2 linked regions of the Diaphorobacter ruginosibacter genome follow. The protein of the gene in region 1 interacts with the protein of each later gene in a pairwise test. Links are inferred from orthologs where the notes say so. Each region holds a gene or a part of one and is shown in the gene's direction. Other genes may lie near its edges.

Region 1 (6,201 bases):
TGTGGTGCGCAGCGTGGCCCAGGGGGCAGAGGGCCGGCTTGACGTGGGCATCACCGGATCGATGGTCTATCGCAACGTGCCGCAGTACTGCAATGCGTTCCAGCTCAGGAGGCCGCAGGTGGAGCTGTGCATGCACGAGATGTCCACCGGCGAGCAGTTGCGGGCGCTGGCATCGGGCGACATCGACGTGGGTTTCCTCAACATCGGCTATCCACCGGACGAGCTGGAATTGCTGCCCCTCGAGTCGGAGACGCTGGTGGCCTGCCTGCCGCAAAGCCATGCGCTGGCGGGCGATGCCGACCTCGATCTCCAGCAACTGGCCCACGAGGACTTCGTGATGTTCGCGCGCGATGTGTCGCCGGCCAACTACGACAACGTGATCGCATGCATGCACCAGGCCGGCATCCATCCGCGCACCACGCACGCGGCGCGGCAGTGGCTCACGGTGGTGGCGCTGGTCTCCACGGGGTGCGGCGTGGCGCTGGTGCCTGCGTGCATGGAGCGCGCAGGAATCAATGGCGTGCGGTTCGTGCCGCTGCGCGGGGTGAGGATGCAGACGCCGGCCATCATGGCATGGCGCAGGAATGATGACCGGGCCCTGCTGTCGGCGCTCATCGAGACGGTCCGGGAATGCCTGACCCTGACGGACGGGCCGCGATCCGGCTCATAGGAACCCGGTGAAACCGGTTCGCGAGAAGGCGGTTTGGAGACTGCCGGGCGGGCTCAGCCCCGCAGGAAAAACAGAATGGACATCACCAGCCCCGTCGCCACGATGCCCCAGCGCAGCCAGGCCGCCGGCAGCTTGCGTGCGACCCGCGCGCCGATGTATCCCCCCAGCGTCGCGGCCACCATCATCACCAGCGCCTGCTGCCACTGCACGAGCCCGCCCACCGCATAGATGGCCACCGCGATCGCGGTGAGCAGGGCGGAGACCAGGTTCTTCATGCCGTTCATCGCGTTGAGCTGTGTCTGTCCGAGCAGGCCGAACAGCGCCAGCAGCAGGATGCCCAGGCCGCCATTGAAATACCCGCCATACACCGCCACCGCCAGCATGCCGAGCATGCCCTTGACGGCGGAGGCGGGCTGGCCGGGATGCGCTTCCTTGGCCGCCCAGGCGCGGATCTGCGGTCCGAAGGCGAACATGGCCGTGGCCACCAGCAGCAGCCAGGGAACGACCTTGCGGAACACGGCGTCGGGGGTGAACAGCAGCAGTGCGGCGCCGGCCATGCCACCGATCAGCGAGACGATCACCACCGTGCGCATCGACAGGCCTGGAGGCGGCTGCATGTCCTCGCGGAATCCCCAGGCACCCGCCACATAGCCCGGAAACAGGGCCACGGTCCCGGTGGCGTTGGCAACCACGGGCGGCACGCCGGTGAAGACCAGCGCCGGCAGGGTCAGAAAGCTGCCGCCGCCGGCCACCGAGTTGAGTGCGCCGGCCACGAAGGCGGCGAAGAGCAGCAGGCCCCAGTGGCTGAAGAAATCCATGCGTTGTCGTCTCTCGTTGTGATGGTGATCAGGCCCGCGCCCTCGATGGGCACAGCGGGGCGCGATGATGCATGGATGTTAGGCGCAGATCGGGTCTGCGTTATGCAACCTGGGCGCACTACTGCTTAACACTGCCGCTGCGGCGCCTCAGCCCGCAGCGTAGGGATCCTCGAAGCCCAGCTCCTGCATGATGTCGGTTTCGTAGGCCTCCATCTCATCGGCATCCTCGGCGCTGGTCTCGTGGTCCCAGCCCTGGGCGTGCAGCGTGCCATGCACCAGCAGGTGCGCGTAGTGCTCTTCCAGGGACTTGTTCTGCTCCTTCGCCTCGCGTTCCACGACGGGGGCGCAGAGCACGAGGTCGGCCAGCACCGTGGGTTCCTGCTGGTAGTCGAAGGTCAGCACATTGGTCGCGTAGTCCTTGTGGCGGAACTCGCGGTTGAGCCGTTGCCCCTCCTCGCTGCCGACGATGCGCACGGTGATCTCCGCGTCGACGGCCAGCGCATGGCGGATCCAGCGCGTGACCTTGCTGCGCGAGAGCACGGCGCGGTGGTCCGCCGCGCCGTCGAATCTGGCGAACTGCAGGGAGAGGGTGAGTTGATTCAGTGACATGGTATGCGGTTCTCTGCAATGCCTCTTCAGCCGCGCGCGCCGGGCTTGCGCTGTGCGTCATACGCATCGACGATGCGCGCGACCAGTGGATGGCGTACCACGTCGGCGCTGGTAAAGCGCGTGACCGCAATGCCCTTGACGCGCTTGAGCACGCGCTCCGCATCGATCAGGCCGCTCATCGCGCCCTTGGGCAGGTCGATCTGGCTCACGTCCCCGGTGACCACCGCCCTGGCGCCGAAGCCGATGCGGGTGAGGAACATCTTCATCTGTTCGGGCGTGGTGTTCTGCGCCTCGTCGAGGATGATGAAGGCATTGTTCAGCGTGCGCCCGCGCATGAAGGCCAGCGGTGCGATCTCGAGCTGGTTGCGCTCGAAGGCCTTCTGGACCTTGTCGAAACCCATCAGGTCGTAGAGCGCGTCGTACAGCGGGCGCAGGTAGGGATCGACCTTCTGCGTGAGATCGCCGGGCAGGAACCCCAGGCGCTCGCCCGCCTCGACGGCAGGCCGCGTGAGAACGATGCGCTGCACGTGGCTGCGCTCCAGCGCGTCGACCGCACAGGCAACGGCCAGGTAGGTCTTGCCGGTGCCCGCCGGCCCAATGCCGAAGGTGATGTCGTGGCTGGCGATGTTCTCCAGGTAGGTGGACTGCGTGGGCGTGCGTGCGCGCAGGTCGGCGCGGCGGGTGGTCAGCGAAATGCCGCCGTCCACGTTGCCCTCGTCCAGCATGGAGTTGTCGCTGGCCAGCATGAGCTGGAGCTGCTCTTCCTTGATCGGTCGATCCGCGAGTTCGTAGAGCGCCTGCAGCAGCTCCATGGCCTCGGTCGCCTTGGCCTTGGGGCCGTCGACCTTGAACTGCTCGTGGCGATGCGCGATCTTGACCTTGAGGGAATCCTCGATCGTGCGCAGGTGCGCGTCTGCGGGGCCGCACAGATGGGTCAGGCGGAGGTTGTTGTGTGGGGTGAAGGTGTGGCGCAGGATCACGCGGATAATTTGGTTATTGTTCGGTTATTGCGCCGCATTTCGCGGCAAAGGATTCCAATGATAGGCAAATTGACCGGCACCCTGCTGGAAAAGAACCCTCCCGAGGTATTGGTGGACTGCCATGGCGTGGGCTACGAGGTGCAGGTGCCCATGAGCACGTTCTACAACCTGCCCGCCATCGGCGAGCGGGTGGCGCTGCTCACGCAGTTCATCGTGCGCGAGGATGCGCAGTTGCTCTATGGCTTCGGATCGCACGAGGAACGCCAGACATTCCGCGAGCTGATCAAGATTTCGGGCGTGGGGCCGCGCACCGCGCTGTCGATTCTCTCGGGCATGGGCGTGGGGGACCTGGCGCAGGCGGTCTCGCTGCAGGAGGCCGGGCGCCTGGTGAAGGTTCCCGGCATCGGCAAGAAGACGGCGGAGCGCCTGCTGCTGGAGCTCAAGGGCAAGCTGGGCGCGGACACCGGCATCAAGGCGCAGGCAGTCAATGACGATCAGGCCGACATCCTGCAGGCACTGCTGGCGCTGGGCTACAACGACAAGGAGGCGGCGCTTGCGCTCAAGGCACTGCCGGCCGACATCGGGGTGAGCGAAGGCATCAAGATGGCCCTGAAATCGCTGGCCAAATGATCGCTGCCGGCACGGCGCGCAGCCTGCGATCCGCTGCCCGAGGTCGCGCGAGTTTGTTAACGATGGTGGACGTTCACCCCGTACTCCTGCGTAACGGGTCGGGCATCGTCTGCGGAGCATCAAAGAAGTATTGAATAATCAAGCCGTCATATAGGAGTAAGTGATGGCAAAGCAGACACATTGGTGGGTAGCAGGCGGACTGGTCCTGGCGATAGCCGGATGCGGCGGTGGTGGAGGCGGTGACGACAACACGGATCCCGGCACGACTCCGTCGCAGCCGAATCTGGCCGAGCGCATCGAGCCCTATGACACCCAGACCAAGTCGGTCTCCGCCGACTTGAAGTCGCAGGCCGGGCCGTCCGTGCAGGGCCTGGCCGGGGCGCCGTTCATCCGCAAGGTGGCTCTCTCGGCGCCTGCCGACAATCTGCTGCAGAAGACCGAGGCCGCAGCAGCGGCCGATGCCACCCGACCCGGCACACCGATCCAGATGGCGGTGAGTCGGGATGTGGCGGCCGCCGCCACGGTGCCGCTCACGCAAGCCCTGTTGAACTGGCAGCCCACCTCCGGCGGCAGCCGGCTGGCTGCGATCGCATTCGAGTCGCCCACGGCGCAGGGCGTGCGCCTGGGTGTGCGGGTCACGCGACTGCCCGCAGGCGCGACGCTGCGCTTCTATGGCGCGGCAGGCGGCCCTGCCACCGAGATGACCGCCGCCGAGCTTGCAGCGCAGGCGCAGCGCATCCGGGACAGCGGGGCGGATGAGCAGACAGCCACCACTTACTGGAGCCCCGATTTCGGCGGCGCGCAGACCGTGATGGAGATCGAGGTACCGGCGGGCGCCAACGTGGCCGATGTGCAGGTCGCCGTGCCGCGTGTCTCCCACTTCACGCACAGCGCCGAACAGATGGAGAAACTGATCGAAGAGAAGGCAGGTTCTGCAAGCTGCAACATCGATGCGATGTGCCAGCCGGACTACCTGGCCCAGGCGCGCTCCGTGGCGCGCATGCGGTACACCGCGGAAGACGGCCGGGGCTACTACTGCACGGGCACGCTGCTCAACGACGCCAAGTCCAGCGGCACGCCTTACTTCCTGAGCGCCAATCATTGCATCAACACACAGGCAAAGGCTGCCACGTTGATGACCGACTGGTTCTATCGCGCGTCCGCCTGCAACGCGGGCACCGTGGGCACGGGCGTAAGACAGCTGACCAAGGGTGCGACCCTGCTGTACGCCACGGTCAGCACGGATACCTCGTTCCTGCGGCTCAACGAGGCGCCACCGGCCGGCGTGCTCTATGCGGGATCGTTCTATGGCGGCACCGTGCCTGCAGGCTCCGGCGTTGTCGGACTGCACCATCCGCAGGGCGATCTCGAAAAGATCAGCTTCGGCAAGGTGAACGGGCTCGGTGTCTGCGCTGACGACAGCTGCAGCAATGTGAACGACGCCAGCGGCACCTTCTACGAGGTGAAGTGGAGCCAGGGCACGACCGAGGGTGGAAGCAGCGGCTCGGCCGCGTTCTTCGGCATCGGCAACCAGCGCTACGTGATGGGGCAGCTGTATGGCGGCCGCGCATCCTGCAGCAACCCGACCGGCAGCGACTACTACGGCCGCTTTGATCTGTCCTATCGCGCCAGCATCAAGCAGTGGCTCAATCCCTGAGCGCACGAATCGGCCGAATGACCTGACGTGATGACGTCGCGCTCCCCGTTGCCCATGCATTGATGGGTCGGATCGTCGATGGCCGTAGCCCCCGGGCTTGCTGGCTATCGACGATATAGAATCATTTGTTGCATTTATTACAGCGGAGGAGTCCCCATGCGTAGCGCGTCAAAGAGCGCCTTGTCTAAGGCCGGCAGGGCGGCCATGGTATCGGGGCTGTGTGCCCTGTTCATGGGGGTCGCGATGGCCCAGGTGGCGTTCCCTTCATGGGGGCCGGGTTCGCAGGACGGTGTCGAGGCCTATGTGCAGCCCGCCGATACGCCCGATGAGTTCGTCCCGCTGACGAAGAAGGCGCTTGCGGTGCAGGTTGCGCCCGCACGGGTGGACCTCGGCGAATGGGTGCCGGACAAGGCGGGATCCACCCCGCCACGCGAAGGCATGCTGCAGGTCGGCGCCAAGCGTGCCAGCACGGCGACGGCCGACGTCGGAGCACTTGGCAGGCAGTTGCAATGGCAGACATTGTCCCAGGGTGGCCAGGTGGCCGCCGTGAGCTTCGTGACGCGTGGCGCCTTCGGCGTGCGCCTGGGCGTGCAGATCGACAAGCTGCCCGGCAGCGCCCTGCTGCGCGTGTATGCGCAGGGGCAGCGCGAGGGAGCATTCCAGATCGCAGGCCAGCGCGTGCTGCAGACGCTGGAGCTCAACCAGCGGGCGGGCGACAACTCCCCTGCAGGCCGTACCTGGTGGACGCCTGGAGTGGATGGCGAAGAGATCACGCTCGAAATCGAGCTGCCGCCGGGTATCCCTGCCAGCACCGTGCAGATGTCGATCCCATCGGTA
Region 2 (2,778 bases), 3.8 Mb from region 1 along the record:
GGCACCGCGCGCTTGAGCATGCGCTCATCCATCTGGCGCGCAAAGGTCGTGTAGACCAGCACCCCCCGCAGCATGCCCGCGCTGAACACCGGCACGGCCAGCGCGGCACTCTCCGAGCGGTGATGGCCGTAGCGCACGGCAAACCCCTGCCGGCGCGTCTCGCGGATCATGCGGCGCATGGCACGCAGGTCGGTCAGGCGCGGGCCATCGTCTTCGCGGCTGTTCATCTCTTCGATCAGGATGCGACGCTCGACCGGCCCGCAGAACGACAGGTAGGCGCGCCCCGAGGCCGACTCGGTCAACTCATAGCGTCGGCCGACGCTGGATGGACGGATCGCATAGGGGCTGTAGGGCATGGTGCAGTACACCACGCGAATCTGGTGGTGGTCGATCACGCCCAGCGACAGCGGCCATTTGATCGCATGCGTGGTGCTCACCATGATGGGCGCCGCGAGCTCGGCCAGCTGCATCTGCGTGGTCACGCCGCAGCTCAGGTTGCCGACTGCCTGGGTGAGCTGATAGTGGCCGTAGACATGCGGATCGGTGCGCACATACTTCTCGGATTCGAGCGTGCTGAGCAGGCGGTGCAGTGTCGACTTGGCAAGGCCCGTGCGCTGGTGCAACTCCTGCAACGTCCAGCTCACGCGCTCGTTCATCACCCGGAGAATCTGCAGCGCGCGCTGCACGGAACGGACTTCGGTGCTCATGAGTTCTTTCATCGGCCAATCCGGCGGACCACCACCTCGCACCGTCCCGGATCGCCTGTTATGGTGACAGCAGCCACGGCAAGCGTGGCCATCACCTCATTTCATCAAACAAGGAGTTCGCCCTCTTGTCTCCAGACGGCTTGGCTCCATTCCGGCTACAGTCTAGAAGTTTGCGAAAACTTTTGTTGGACAATTCTTGATGTTCCGTCTATCGGAATCTTTGAACTTTCCACACATTCTATGAGCCAAATGCAAGCCAGTTGCAAGGCTCATACCCCAAGACAGGAAGCACAGCGCGTGAGAATTCTGGGAATCGACCCTGGACTGCAGACCACCGGATTCGGGGTCGTGGACGTCGACGGCCATCGACTGGGCTACGTGGGCAGCGGCACCATCCGGACCACCGCGCTCGCACGCGGCGACCTGCCGGGACGCCTGAAGGTGCTGTTCGAGGGCGTCACCGAGGTCGTCAAGCGCTACCAACCCGACCAGGCCACGGTGGAGATCGTGTTCGTGAACGTGAACCCGCAATCGACCCTGTTGCTGGGCCAGGCCCGTGGCGCAGCCCTGGCCGCGCTGGTCTCGCAGGACCTGCCCGTGGCCGAGTACACCGCCCTGCAGATGAAAAAAGCCATGGTCGGCCACGGCCGCGCCGCCAAGAGCCAGGTGCAGGAGATGGTGCGCAGGCTCCTTCAACTCCCCGGCCTGCCCGGCACCGACGCGGCCGACGCCCTGGGTCTGGCGATCACGCATGCCCATGCGGGCATGGCGATGGCCAGGGTGAACGAAGTGGCTCAGTTGCAGCGCAAGCAGCATGCGATGTACAGGGCTGGACGAAGTTATTAAGAGGCATCCCCCTGAGGCGCTGCGCGCCTTCCCCCTTCTCTCGAATTGCTGCGCAATTCGGGAAGGGGGACGCAGCCCTCGCTGCGGGACGGCCCTTGCTCGGCTGCCCTCGCCTTGGGGTGCGCCGGTTTTACAGGCCGCGCTCGAGGTTTTATGGCATCTCCCTGAGGCGCTGCGCGCCTTCCCCCTTCTCTCGAATTGCTACGCAATTCGGGAAGGGGGACGCAGCCGGTGCGGCGGGGCGGCCCTTGCACGGCTGCCCGCGCATCAGGCCACGCCAGTTTCGAAGGGCGCGTCCAAAAAACGAGTAGCGGGCAAATACCACTCAACCCAATTCAACCGAAGCCCAAAGCACGAGCGCAGCGACGTGCCGAATACTCCTCCCCTTCAACTGACTCACGGCGGCTGTTTGAACGGAGTGACGAAGGAACGAAGAGAGTTCTGCCGTGGGTATTAAGACGCCTTTTTGGTGACTTTTTGCGCGCGCAAAAAGTTACTGCCCCGCCGGGGGCAGTCCCGGCCTCCACCCTCAAACAAGCAAGCAGAAGCCGAACCCCGACGACACAACATACCTCCTCTTATCAGTTGCTGAGAATCAGCGAGGCAATCACCCCGGTCGCAATCGCGACCAGCAGATAGTCCGACCCATACTGCACCCACTGATACCCCCGAGGCGGAGCAGTCAGGCGGTGCGTACGCCAGTCCTCCACCACATAGCTGCGCGTGCGATAGGCCGGCGGGATGCGGTCCCCGCGATGCCATCGATGATCCGGGCCTGCCCCTCGCGGATAGTGATCATTGCGCACATGGCCCGGGGGATTCGGGCGACGGTTGTCATGGCGGTCATAGCCGCGACGGTCATCATGGCCACGACGGTCGTGATCCCGGTGATCATTGCGCGTGATGTCCGGGCGGGCCGGCTGTGCGAAGGCCGTTCCCAGGGTGGTGACGCCCAGCACCAGCGCCACGGCAGCCGCCGTGAATGTCCTCGTCGCGATGCGAATCTTTGCAGTCATGTGAACCTCCTTGTGTTGGCAGGCAGGCAAGCAATACGGACATACGGGCGGAACACCCTGCAGCCGATGCCTTGCACACGATTCCATGTTGCATGAAAAAAGCCGCCTGCCAAGTCGGCAGGCGGCGGATTTACGTCAGCTTTGCTTTACGTTGCACGGCTTTGCCATTGCAAGAACCGTGGCTTCGCATCAGCGTCACGCCACGGGCT

What was found.
Region 2: the proteins of ruvA (region 1) and ruvC interact in binary tests that used the Escherichia coli proteins (3 or more experiments, as listed by UniProt). The link is inferred for Diaphorobacter ruginosibacter from one-to-one orthologs.

What each region holds. Positions count from the first base shown.
Region 1 is NZ_CP060714.1:498,800-505,000, forward strand. What follows is about bases 2,130-4,920. They hold ruvA (Holliday junction branch migration protein RuvA), read left to right. Parts: upstream 2,130-3,134; coding sequence 3,135-3,707; downstream 3,708-4,920. Other genes in these bases: H9K76_RS02405 (PhoH family protein), read right to left, coding at 2,130-3,077; H9K76_RS02415 (trypsin-like serine peptidase), read left to right, coding at 3,871-4,920. Outside these bases: H9K76_RS02390 (LysR family transcriptional regulator), read left to right, coding at 1-670; H9K76_RS02395 (sulfite exporter TauE/SafE family protein), read right to left, coding at 724-1,488; rRNA maturation RNase YbeY, read right to left, coding at 1,636-2,097; more of H9K76_RS02405, read right to left, coding at 2,124-2,129; more of H9K76_RS02415, read left to right, coding at 4,921-5,364; H9K76_RS02420 (trypsin-like serine protease), read left to right, coding at 5,569-6,201. UniProt on the Escherichia coli protein: The RuvA-RuvB-RuvC complex processes Holliday junction (HJ) DNA during genetic recombination and DNA repair.
Region 2 is NZ_CP060714.1:4,329,147-4,331,924, forward strand. It holds ruvC (crossover junction endodeoxyribonuclease RuvC), read left to right. Parts: upstream 1-1,004; coding sequence 1,005-1,553; downstream 1,554-2,778. Other genes in the region: H9K76_RS19625 (helix-turn-helix domain-containing protein), read right to left, coding at 1-707; H9K76_RS19635 (RcnB family protein), read right to left, coding at 2,135-2,569; thiC (phosphomethylpyrimidine synthase ThiC), read right to left, coding at 2,765-2,778.